DNA from 2 places in the Acidaminococcus sp. BV3L6 genome. Region 1 is predicted to be linked to the other one. Evidence: riboswitches for the same ligand, from Rfam matches in the RefSeq annotation. Region 1 holds a riboswitch; the other holds the start of a gene.
The links. Region 1 has a riboswitch for S-adenosylmethionine ahead of metK (methionine adenosyltransferase). Riboswitches for the same ligand answer to the same signal wherever they lie in the genome.

Region 1 (6,173 bases):
TCTTCATACCATTGCGTCGGATGGTAGCTGGACGCCCCGGGAAGCGGTTCTTGCCGCCAAAAAGGCAGGACTCGGAATCATGGCTGTGACCGATCATGATTCTCTTGGAAGCGTGGCTCCTGTCATGAAACTTGCCCCCAAAGAGGGCATCGAGGTGATTGCCGGCGTTGAGATGTGCAGTACTTATGAAGGGCGCTGCTTTCATATCCTAGGCTATGGGTTTGATTGCTCGAACCCTATTCTTCTAGCACATCTTGCCCATAACCGCCGTCTTTTGGAAGAAACGGATGAAAGGGCCATTGGAATCCTATCTGAAGAAGGTTGGCCCGTTTCCATCAAGGAGTATCGGGCCTATGTCTATGATCCGCGCCGCGGCGGTTTCAAGGCCCTCTTTTATCTCATCGATAAGGGGCTATGCCGGGATGTAAAGGACTTTTTCAGCCGCATCTTCATTAAGAAGCGGGGCCTTGATTTTCCTGTTTTTCCCTCTATCGAAGAGACCGTGGCGACCCTTCACAAAGCTGGCGGGGTGGCCCTTTTGGCCCATGCGGCAAGCCACTTTCATGGCCCGGGGCTTGCTAGGACTTTGGAGGCAGTAGGGGAAAAGCCTCTTGATGGCTTTGAATGCTATCATCCTGCCCACAGCAAGGAAGATACAAAGACCCTCCTTGCCTACTGTCAGCAGCACCATAAGCTCATCAGCGGCGGCAGCGACTGTCACGGCCGTTTTGTTGACGGGCGCATCATCGGTCATCCGGATATCCATGAATCGGAAATCCGCCTCTTCTAAAGAGGAACGGACCTATGGTAAAATAATTAGAGCGGACATGGCGCGCCTTTTGTGGAGCGCCTTTTTCTTTAGCACTGTCAAGAAAAGGGGAGAACAACATGACAAAAGCTAAGGTTTATATGACGGATTTTCGTGTTCCTGTGGGACTTAGCCTGCCGGAAAAGCTCAAGCGCCTGTGTCGTCGTGCGGGTATGGAAAAGGAAATTGATTTTGAAGGAAAGTATACGGCCATTAAGATGCATTTTGGGGAACTGGGCAATCTGGCATCCCTGAGACCCCAGTACGTCCATGCGCTGGCAGACCTTGTAAAGGAAGCCGGCGGCCTGCCCTTTTTGACAGACTGCAATACCCTGTATCCCGGCAGCCGTAAAAATGCGCTGGAACATCTTGAATGTGCAGCCCTAAATGGCTACAACCCGATTACAACGGGCTGTCAGGTCCTCATTGGTGATGGGCTGCGAGGCACCGATGAAGTGGAGGTCCCGGTTCCAGGAGGGGAGTATATCAAGAAGGCAAAGATCGGCCGCGCTATCATGGATGCTGACGTCTTCATCAGTTTGGCGCATTTCAAGGGCCACGAATCAACGGGTTTTGGCGGTGCCATCAAGAATATCGGCATGGGCTGCGGAAGCCGGGCCGGCAAGATGGAGCAGCACTCTTCTGGAAAACCTGTTGTCGATGAGTCGCTCTGCCGTGACTGCAAACGCTGCGCCAAGGAATGCGGTTCGGATGCCATCACTTACGAAAAGGGCAAGGCCCACATCGATAAGACGCGATGCACTGGCTGCGGCCGCTGTATCGGGGCGTGTTCCTTTGATGCCATTGAAACCGTGGAGTGGGATGCCAACGAGCTGCTTGACCGTAAGATGGCGGAATATGCCTTGGCCGTCGTTCATGGCCGGCCTGCTTTCCATGTGAACCTCATTGTCGACGTGTCGCCCAATTGTGACTGCCATGGGGAAAATGACGCGCCTATCCTGCCTAACCTCGGCATGTTTGCGTCCTTTGATCCTGTCGCCTTGGATCAGGCCTGTGCGGACGCCTGCCTTGCCGCTTCTCCCTTGATGAACAGTCAACTTTCTGATCATCTGGCCGAGAAGGGATGGGAGAACCATCAAGATCATTTTCTTGATAGCAATCCCCGTGTCGATTGGAAAACGACGCTGGAGCATGCAGAAAAGATCGGTCTTGGTACCCGCGACTATGAACTTGTGGTCATGAAATAAGGAGAAGTTATGTCCGATTATCAAATCAGCCCCGTCTATCCCGGCGATACCCGTACCTTGGCAGATGTTAAGGCTTTGCTGCAGCAGGAAGGAATTCGCCTTGATCCCCATGTGGATTACACTTGCGTCATGTACGATGAAGAGTACCATGCTATCGCCACGGGCAGCTGCTTTGGCAATACCCTGCGCTGCCTGGCTGTTAGCCATGACCATCAGGGTGAAAGCCTCATGAATGAGATTGTGTCCCATCTCATCCAGTATGAATATGACCGAGGAATCATCCACCTCTTCCTTTATACAAAATGTTCATCAGCCCTCTTTTTTGGAGATCTGGGTTTCCATGAAGTTGCCCGGGTGCCAGATCAGGTTGTTTTTATGGAAAAGGACCCGAATGGCTTTACCTGCTATTTGGATCACCTGGCGGGAAAAAAGACGCCCCAAGGGCGCATTGCTGCTATTGTAATGAATGCCAATCCCTTTACCTTGGGACACCGTTATTTGGTGGAGCAGGCCTGTAAGGAAAATGATTGGCTCCATCTTTTCATGGTCAGTGAAGATGCCAGCTATTTTCCCTATGCGGTCCGTAAGCGGCTCATCAAAGAGGGAACTGCCGACCTTAAGAATATCATTTATCATGACAGCGGTCCCTATATTATCAGCAGTGCCACGTTCCCCAGCTACTTTCAAAAAGATGATTTGGCGGTCATAGAAAGTCATGCCAACCTGGACCTTGCTATTTTTGTAAAGATTGCCGAGCGGCTCGGCATCAAGGCTCGCTATGTGGGGGAGGAACCGACAAGTACCGTCACGCGACGCTATAATGAAATCATGGCCCAGCGCCTTCCTGAAGCGGGTATCTGCTGCCGCATCATTCCCCGCAATGTAAAAGGCGGGGAAACAGTGAGTGCCTCAACGGTCCGCCGAGCCCTGCATGACGGGGATTGGGAGACCGTGGCCCGCATGGTTCCGGAAGTCACCCTTGCATTTCTACAAAGTGACGAAGCTCGTCCTATCCTAGCCCGCATCTGCAAGGATGACCTCAAAAATATTGTTCATTACTGATATCAAAGAGGCTGTGAAGAAATGATGGATTCATTTTTTGCGGCCTCTTTTTTCTTTTCTTGGTAATTTGATTTTTCCTTGGCAAGGTGGACATGGCTGTCTTGATGGCAGGACGTGGGAGGTAACGGCACGTGGGTAGAAGGAAAAGCCCCCAGGCAAGGCTCTCCTACGTGAAACGAATCCTTGTACGATGAGGCATGGATCCACGGTTTCCAAGTCATCTTTCTTAAGCTATGGGTTCACACTCTGTATCCATTCGGCCTGATTCCTGGTCTGAGGAATGACCAGTGTGCCCCTTGCTATTCCTACTGTTTTCGGGTATAATAAATTGTCAAAATTCCATATGCTCATCAAGAGTGGCGGAGGGAATGGCCCTATGAACCCACAGCAACCATGGCCTCATGGCCAACGGTGCTAAATCCTGCAATGTAATGATTGTAAGATGAGAGAAGATAAGGACTCTCATCGTGAGAGCCTTTTTTCTTACCCAAAGGAGGAATCATGAGAAAATTCTTTACGTCAGAATCCGTAACCGAGGGACATCCTGACAAAATTGCCGATCAGATCTCTGACGCTGTCCTGGATGCTATCCTTGCCAAAGATCCCTATGCCCGCGTTGCCTGTGAAACGCTTGTGGCAACCGGTCAGATCCATGTGGTTGGGGAAATTTCCACGGACTGCTATGTTGATATTGCCAAGATTGCCCGCCAGACCGTTATTGATATCGGCTATGACCGTGCCAAATACGGGTTTGATGGATCGACCTGCGGCGTCCTCATCTCCATTGATGAACAGTCCCCGGATATTGCTCAGGGCATCAATGAATCGGATGAAGCCAAGCAGGGTAAAGAGGACAGTGATGACAAGATCGGTGCCGGTGATCAGGGCATGATGTTTGGCTATGCCACGGATGAAACGCCGGAATATATGCCGCTTCCCATTTCGCTGGCCCACCGTTTGGCCCGTCGCTTGGCTGAGGTTCGCAAGAATGGAACCCTGCCTTACCTGCGTCCTGATGGAAAGACACAGGTGACCGTAGAGTATGACGGCGATTGTCCTATCCGCGTCGATACGATTGTTGTGTCGGCCCAGCACAGCGAAGAGGTCAGTCAGGAAACCCTGCGTCGGGATATCATGGAACAGGTCATCCGTCCCATTGTTCCCGAGGGGTTCCTCGATGAAAAAACCAAATACCATATCAATCCGACAGGCCGTTTTGTAATCGGCGGCCCCCAAGGTGACTCCGGACTGACAGGCCGGAAGATCATTGTTGATACCTATGGCGGCATGGCCCGTCACGGCGGTGGTGCGTTCTCCGGTAAAGATCCAACGAAGGTGGATCGTTCCGCTGCTTATGCAGCCCGTTATGTAGCAAAGAATGTTGTTGCAGCTGGACTTGCCAAACGCTGCGAAATCCAGCTTGCCTATGCCATTGGTGTGGCTCGGCCCGTTTCCATCAGCGTCAATACGTATGGAACAGGGGTCATCGATGATGCCCAAATTGCAGATCTCATCGAAGAGACCTTCTCCCTGACGCCGGCAGGAATCATTCGCAGCCTTGACCTGCGCCGCCCGATTTACAAACAGACCGCGACTTACGGACATTTTGGCCGGACAGACGTAGACTTGCCTTGGGAGCGGCTTGATAAAGTGGATGAACTGAAAAAGGCGTTGAATTGATATGGATTATGCAAAGGTTGCTGTCAACCTGCCCCTTAAGAACCTCTTCCGGCAATTTACCTACAAGGTTCCTCCCAGCCTGGACTTTATTGGTGAAGGCTGGCGGGTCGTGGTGCCTTTCGGACGGCAGCTCCTGGAAGGCTTCATCGTAGAGGCAGATGAAGCTCCTGATGCCAGCCTTGCAATCAAATCCATTGTCGACGTCGTCGGGACGGAACCTTGGTTTGATGAGGAGATGCTGGGAACTGCCCACTGGATTGCCCAGTACTACCTCTGTCCTTTGGCAGAGGCCCTGCGGCTTTTTATTCCTGGCAAAAAAAGCATTGCTGCCGTAGGACGCTACTATGCTGAGCCCGGTGCAGAAGGGCTCCTTTCCGAAAGGGAAAGGAGCCTTTACACCTATTTAGCCCAAGAAGGGGCCATGACACGCCGAGAGATTGCCCGTCTTGAGGGGGGGAAGGGGCCCTTAAAGGCCTGATCACCAAGAAAGCGGTTTCCTTGACCTATGAAGTTACCTATAAACTTAAGGAAAAATTCGAACGGACCGTTGCTCTTTCGACAGATGGTCTCGCCCAGAAAGAAGCGGGGATTCTGCGCGGGAAAGGACAGCTCCTTGTTCTTTCCCTTCTGCAAGGAACGAATCCGCTTCCTGTGCGTGTCCTTGAGGACCGCGGCGTATCAGCTGGCGTCATCCGGAACCTTGTGTCAAAAGGCATCCTTACCGAAGGAAAGCAGCGGGTCCTGCGTGACAGCTACCATGCGGACGCTGCTCCCAGGGATGAAATGATCCTTACCGATGAGCAGCAAGCGGCCATCAATGCCGTCGAAATCTGCCGCAAGAGGGGAACGTTCCATACGTTTCTTTTGCGTGGGGTGACCGGAAGCGGTAAGACCGAGGTCTATCTGCGCCTGACCGATAAGGCTCTGCGGGATGGAAAACAAGTCATGGTCCTGGTACCTGAAATTGCCCTTACGGATCAGATTGTGAAACGCTTCAAGTCCTGGTTTGGCAATGCTGTCGCCGTGGCCCATTCCAAATTATCGGCCTCGGAACGGGCTGATGTCTGGGACCGGATGAGAAACGGAAAGGCCCGCGTCCTGATTGGGGTTCGGAGTGCCGTTTTTTGTCCTTTCAAGGATTTGGGACTTGTCATCATCGATGAAGAACACGAAAGTACCTACAAGCAGGAAGAACGGCCGGGCTACAACGCCCGCCTTGTTGCCCAAGTAAGGGCCAACGCTCACGGTGCGCCTGTCGTCTTGGGTAGCGCAACGCCGGATCTGGAAACGTACTACTGGGCCCAAAAAGGACGCTATACGGAACTTATCATGAATGAGCGTGCCCATAAGGGGGCTCATCTGCCGGCCGTTTCCATTGTCGATATGCGGGAAGAGCTGCAAAAAGGCAATAAAAG
Region 2 (6,173 bases), on a different contig from region 1:
ATGTCCTCTCCAGGAGTGCATAGACACTTTAGCACCCCAAAATTTGACAAAGAACCGAAAAAAAGCTGCAAAGCCATGTTTTCCATGACTTCACAGCCAGATTGTTGCAGCGTACATTACTGCATCTTTGTTTTGTTCAGTTTGGCGCTGATATAGTTCCCGACGGACTGGACGAGCTGAACCAGGGCAATGAGGATGACGACCGTTGCCGCCATGGTATCTGCCTGGAAACGCTGATATCCGTAACGGATAGCAAGGTCACCTAGTCCACCGCCGCCCAAGGCACCGGCCATGGCAGAACTGCCGATGAGACTGATGATGGCAAGGGTCACGCCAAGGACGATGGCATGCATGGATTCTGGAAGGAGCACCTTCCAAATGATCTGGATGGGACTGGCTCCCATGGATTCGGCGGCCTCAATGACACCTGGATCGACTTCAAGGAGGGACGATTCAATGATGCGCGCAATAAAAGGCGTTGCCGAAATGGTGAGCGGCACAATGGCAGCCGTCGTCCCGATGGAAGATCCCACAATGATCCGCGTAAGGGGAATGATGGCCACCATGAGGATGATAAAGGGCGTCGAACGGGTGGCATTCACAACAGCCCCTAAGACGCGGTTGATGCCCTTGTTTTCCAGGATATGACCTTCCCGTGTGACGGTAAGGATGACGCCCAAAGGCATCCCGCAAAGGGTAGCAAGGGCCGCCGAAAGAAAGACCATATAACAAGTCTCTCCCAAAGATTTGATCAGCATCTGAATCATACTACTTGACATATCCAATCACCTCAATCTGCAACTTTTGCCCCTCAAGGTATGACAGGGCTTCCTTCAAATGGGCCTCATCTCCGTCCATGCCAATCAGGAGCGTTCCATAAGGCGTATCCTGGAGCGTTTCCACGTTGCCGGAAAGGATATTGACATCGATATCGTACTTTTTGATGAGGACCGTAATGACCGGTTCCCCGGCACTGTCACCAAGGAAATGCAAGCGCACAAGGGCCTTGTCACCGCTGGTATACTCCTTATGGAGGTCGAGCTTCTTTACCAGTTCCGGGACAATATCCGTCCGGGTACTTGCAACAAATTCCTTGGTCGTCGGATTCTTCGGATTCGTGAAGACTTCATAGAGGGGACCCTCTTCAATGATACGGCCGCCTTCAATGACCGCTACATGATCACAGATTTCTTTGACGACGTTCATCTGGTGGGTGATCATGACAATCGTGATATGAAGCCGTTTATTGATGTCCCGCAAGAGTTCCAGAATAGATTCCGTCGTCTGGGGATCAAGGGCGCTTGTAGCTTCGTCACAAAGAAGCACCTTAGGATCGGAAGCAAGAGCGCGGGCAATACCGACGCGCTGTTTCTGGCCGCCCGACAGCTGGGAAGGATAATGGTCGCGGCGGTCCGTAAGACCGACGAGATCCAAGAGAGGTTCCACTTTCTTTCTAATTTCATCCCTGCTTTTCCCCTGGATTTCCAAAGGAAAGGCAATATTGTCATAGACCGTCCGGCTGCTTAAAAGGTTAAAATGCTGGAAGATCATGCCGATTTCCTGACGGGCCTTGCGCAGTTCCATTTTGGACAGTTTAGTCATGTCCCTGCCGTCAACGATCACTTCGCCACTCGTTGGCTGCTCCAGCATATTGATGCAGCGAACCAAGGTACTTTTACCGGCGCCGGATAATCCGATGATTCCATATATTTCTCCTTCCTCAATGGATAGGTTGATATCCTTTAAGGCTTCCAGGTCCCCGCCCTTTGCATGGTAAACCTTGCCGATATGTTTCAGTTCAATCACAGCGACTCCCTCCTTATGAATAAAAAATTCCTCTTCATCATTATGAAGAGGAATGGGTCGATTCATATTCGTCTTCATCTGCCAGGAAAATCCTGTTGGACTTAGCACCGTTCACTTTCGTGTGGTTGCCGTAACATCATGGGGCCATTCCCTCCGTTACTCTTGATGAATAATTCCTTAAAATCATACCGGATTCATATTGTTTTGTCAAGGGGAGTTTTATCTCTGTGCACAGATTCCCCGTCCCTAAGACACAAAGCACCTTACTTTCCCTTTGCCTGCGCAAAGAGCCACTCCTTAATGGCATCAAAGGAATAGGCAAAGCTCCACGTATACATATGGTTCCCGCCCTTAAATACTGTATAGTAGATATGGGTGTTAGGCCGTAACAATTGCTCCATTTTGTCATTGAGGGTCCCTACAGGAAGTGTGCTGTCCCAAAGCGTCTCATTCCGCGCCACCTTTACGCCTGCTTTTTCCCAGAGTGCGGTCGTTTCATTCATTGTGGGGTAGGCTTTATTATCCCCTTCACAGACGGTGATCCAAAGGGGCTTATCCTTGAGGACCTGCATTTCCTTGGGATCCCATTGGCAGGCCACAAGATACTGGGCCGCAAAAAAATCGGGGTAGCGGTCACTGATGGCAATATTGGCCATACCGCCCTGGGACTGTCCTGTTCCATAGATCCTGTTTGGATCGACAGGGTAGGTCTTGACTGCATAATCAAGGAAATGCTTGAGCAAGGTGAGACCCTTTGTCCAATGATGATCATCGGCGGTCAGCATACCCAGTTTCGTCACAAGCTCAGACGTATACTGCGGGGCAACAACAATCGAGGGGTGCTTTGCCTGAAAAGCAGGATCGGTCCAGACCGTGGCCCCGTTACCTTGATAAAGCGGCGTCGTAAGATCATCATTATTGCCGCTCATATCAACGCCAAAGTAGACCAGGGGCAGTTTCTCTCCCTGCTTGATTTCCTTGGGCAGATATAGATTATACGGCAAGGAAATGCCCGTTTCTGGGTCTGTAAAGACTTTCTGCGTAAAGCGGGAAAGATCGGGTTCAAGCGTTCGAGTCGACGCTATGAATCGGGTGGTGCCAGGGCTTTTATCCCCTCCCGCGCCAGTTACTTCCCCCACTTGTTTGACTGCAATGCCAAGATCCGGGGCTTTGCGATCAGAATGACCATCAAGCTTGGGTTCCTGCCTCATTTTTTCCTTTGTTTCCTTTTGGGGCGGTGCGGGCAGTGTTTCAGGCACCGTATTTTCTGTCTTTACCTTCAAGATGACATAGCGGCCTTCCTCAGCTGCCTTAAGGGCGGGCAAAGAGCGAGTTACCTGGACGCTTTCAAGGGTACCCTTTGAAAGGACATAATCTTTGGGAGAAACGGAACTTGCCAGAAGGGGCTCACTGTAAGTCAAAATGACTTCCGAAATTTTTTCCCCATCGCCAAAGACGCGGGCCACACCGGTCACCTCGTTGACGGTGGGCGCCGCTTCTCCGCTTCCCATAAGGCCCACCAGGATCAGGCACAATAACCCTTGCCCCAGCCTGCGGCCGATTACGGCTTCTTTTATGCCGCCTTTTTTTATCCGTATAAACATGAAAAGACCTCCTCAGCATGAAATCGATTCCATTCTAGCAAATAGAAAATGAAAATAAGATGAAAGAAAAAAGAATAGCTGCCGTTGTTTGGCCGCGGCAATTTACGGTAATTTTACCAAGCTTTTGCAGAAACCTCCAGTTTCCTATGCTACACTCCTTCCATATAAAGAATCTTTTTCTTTGAAGCAAAATCATAGAGGAGGTTTGTTTATGAACACAAAACGTAAGCTTCGCCTATTTATCCAACTGTCGATGTTAGGGGCCCTTTCCATGGGCATCACCTCGACCCATGATGCCGTGGCTTTTGCGGCAGCATCCTCCATCTCGCAGGTGGCTGAATTCCATAACCGGATGCAGGAGACGGCAGATAACGGTGCCATTACCATCCTGCCAATCAACCGTGCCAAATTCTGGGCCGGTCAGCGGTTTGACTTTGAGGTGGAATTTCCCAAAAACAGCACAAACTTCAACGTCGGCATCAACGGAGAAGGGGCAGAAAAAGTCTTTGGGAAAAAGGCCATCATCACAGACTACGGCACCCACATTTCCTACCGCATCAACAATGTCACCTTTGACAAAATCGGTGAAAAAAGGGTAACGGCTTCCGCCAGCGGCCTTTCTGGAAGGCTCCAGGCAAAAGCCGCCTATACGGTGGTCCAGGAAAAAGCAAGGCGGCGCGCCAAGAATGTCATCCTCTTCATTGGTGACGGCATGAGCATGCAGGCAAAGGAACTGGGCCGCATCCTTTCAAAAGGCCTTTCAAACGGAAAATTCAATGACGTCCTTTCCATGGAAAAGATGCCAAGCCTTGCCCTTGTCACAACAAGCGGCTATGACTCTATTGTAACGGACTCGGCAAACTCCATGTCCGCCTATATGACGGGCAATAAATCCGTCGTCAATGCCATGGGTGTCTACGAAAATAGGACCAAAGATCCCCTCGATGACCCAAAGGTGGAAACGGCAGCGGAAATCCTCTCCCGCAGTAAGAAGATGAGCTACGGCATGGTTACGACCGCGGCTGTTACGGATGCTACACCAGCGGCCGTCACGGCCCATACGCGTCGACGTGGGGAACAAAACTACATTGCTGCCGATTTCCTCAGTCGCAGGAATCCGCCAAAAGTGGTCATGGGCGGTGGGGCACAGTTCTTCCTTCCGCTGCAGACGCCCGGTTCCAAACGCAAGGATGACCGTAACCTGATCCAGGAATTCAAGGATAAAGGTTATCAATTTGCCGGCACCAAGACGGAATTAAATGCTCTCAACGGCGATCAGCCCATTCTGGGGCTTTTCACCATGAACCACATGAACGTTTACATGGACCGTGAATTCCTGCCCAAAAACAGCAAGGTCCTGAAAGGGTTTACTGACCAGCCTGGCCTCCTTGATATGACAAAAAAAGCCGTATCCGTACTTGAAAAAAATCCGAATGGCTTCTTTCTCATGAGTGAAGGCGGCAGCATTGATAAGCAGCTCCATACCATGGACTGGCAGCGTTCCACCTATGACACCATCGAATTTGATCAAACCATCGAATGGGCGCAGGACTACGCCAAAAAGCACAATGATGATACACTTATCATTGTCGTTGCGGACCATGCCCACGGCATCAGCATCAGCGGCACCTATAAGGAAGAAAATGGCAAGACCGGCCGCGAAGCGGTTCGCGTCTACGGCGATGCCAAGTGGCCGACCTTCGTTGATGAAAACCACGACGGGTATCCCGATAACCCTGATCCGGATGTCACCCTGGCCGTGCAGTACGCCAATGCCCCGGACCATTACGAAAATTATCGTTTCCAGCCTGAACCGACTGTTCCGGCAACGACCGATGCCAAAGGAAACGTCATTGCCAACCCGAAACGCGCACCCAAAGAAGCCCGTCTTGTCCAAGGCGACCTGCCGACGACAACCGGAGAAACGAGCGAATGCCATTCTGCCGACGATGTAGTGCTCATGGCCCAAGGCCCTGGTTCTGAATACTTCCACGGCGTCATGGACAACACGGAAGTCTTCTTTGGGATCCTTCGCGCCCTCGGTGTCGACGCCCATAAAGGCACGCCGGAAGTTTCCTTTACATCAGAAAGCGGTGACAGCAAGTGAGATTGGAAAAGGTCTTCAGAAGGTTTCTTGCTTCCCTCTTCCTATCCATCACAATGAGTATCGCCTTGGAGGCCAATGCGGCCTCCTTGGATTTTTCTGATATGTACAGCGGAGCAAGTTCGGAAGGGCTCGTCTTTTCGGATACCCTGAATTCCCTGAATGGTTCGGAAGTGACCATGACGGGGTTCATGGCGCCGCCCTTAAAACCCTCCATCAATTTCTTTGTCCTTACGGAAACGCCCATGGCTGTTTGTCCCTTCTGTTCCACCGATGCAGACTGGCCCTATAACATGGTTGTCGTCTACGTCAACGGCAGTGTGGACGCCCTACCTTACGACCAGGAAGTGACCGTAACGGGGACCCTGGATCTTGGCAGCTATATGGATGGGGATACGGGCTTTGTGAGCCAGGTTCGCCTTCTTGAAGCCACCGTGGAATAGGAGGTCCATATGCTCAAAGTTACCCATTTGGTCCATCGCTATCCTGACGGGAGAAGATTCCTGACAGCCCTTTCCGTGCCCCATCTAGAAGCCTATGACGGCGAAGCGTGGTGCATCACAGGACCAAGCGGCAGTGGAAAATCGACCTTTCTCCATTGCCTTTCAGGTCTCCTGCGCCCTACAGAAGGGGATATTTCTTATAAGGGCCGTTCCCTT

Region 2: it holds a riboswitch for S-adenosylmethionine, as region 1 does, so the genes downstream of both, HMPREF1246_RS06010 (methionine ABC transporter ATP-binding protein) here and metK (methionine adenosyltransferase) in region 1, are expected to answer to the same signal.

The regions. Positions count from the first base shown of each region.
Region 1 is NZ_AWUR01000009.1:26,474-32,646, reverse strand. It holds gene HMPREF1246_RS02740 (PHP domain-containing protein) at 1-790, shown strand, start outside; gene HMPREF1246_RS02735 (DUF362 domain-containing protein) at 889-2,016, shown strand; gene citC ([citrate (pro-3S)-lyase] ligase) at 2,026-3,078, shown strand; SAM riboswitch class I at 3,423-3,527, shown strand; gene metK (methionine adenosyltransferase) at 3,577-4,758, shown strand; gene HMPREF1246_RS10730 (hypothetical protein) at 4,760-5,236, shown strand; gene priA (primosomal protein N') at 5,257-6,173, shown strand, end outside.
Region 2 is NZ_AWUR01000032.1:11,191-17,363, forward strand. It holds gene HMPREF1246_RS06000 (ISL3 family transposase) at 1-23, shown strand, start outside; gene HMPREF1246_RS06005 (methionine ABC transporter permease) at 117-779, opposite strand; gene HMPREF1246_RS06010 (methionine ABC transporter ATP-binding protein) at 769-1,806, opposite strand; SAM riboswitch class I at 1,878-1,978, opposite strand; gene HMPREF1246_RS06015 (hypothetical protein) at 2,070-3,410, opposite strand; gene HMPREF1246_RS06020 (alkaline phosphatase) at 3,622-5,517, shown strand; gene HMPREF1246_RS06025 (hypothetical protein) at 5,571-5,957, shown strand; gene HMPREF1246_RS06030 (ABC transporter ATP-binding protein) at 5,967-6,173, shown strand, end outside.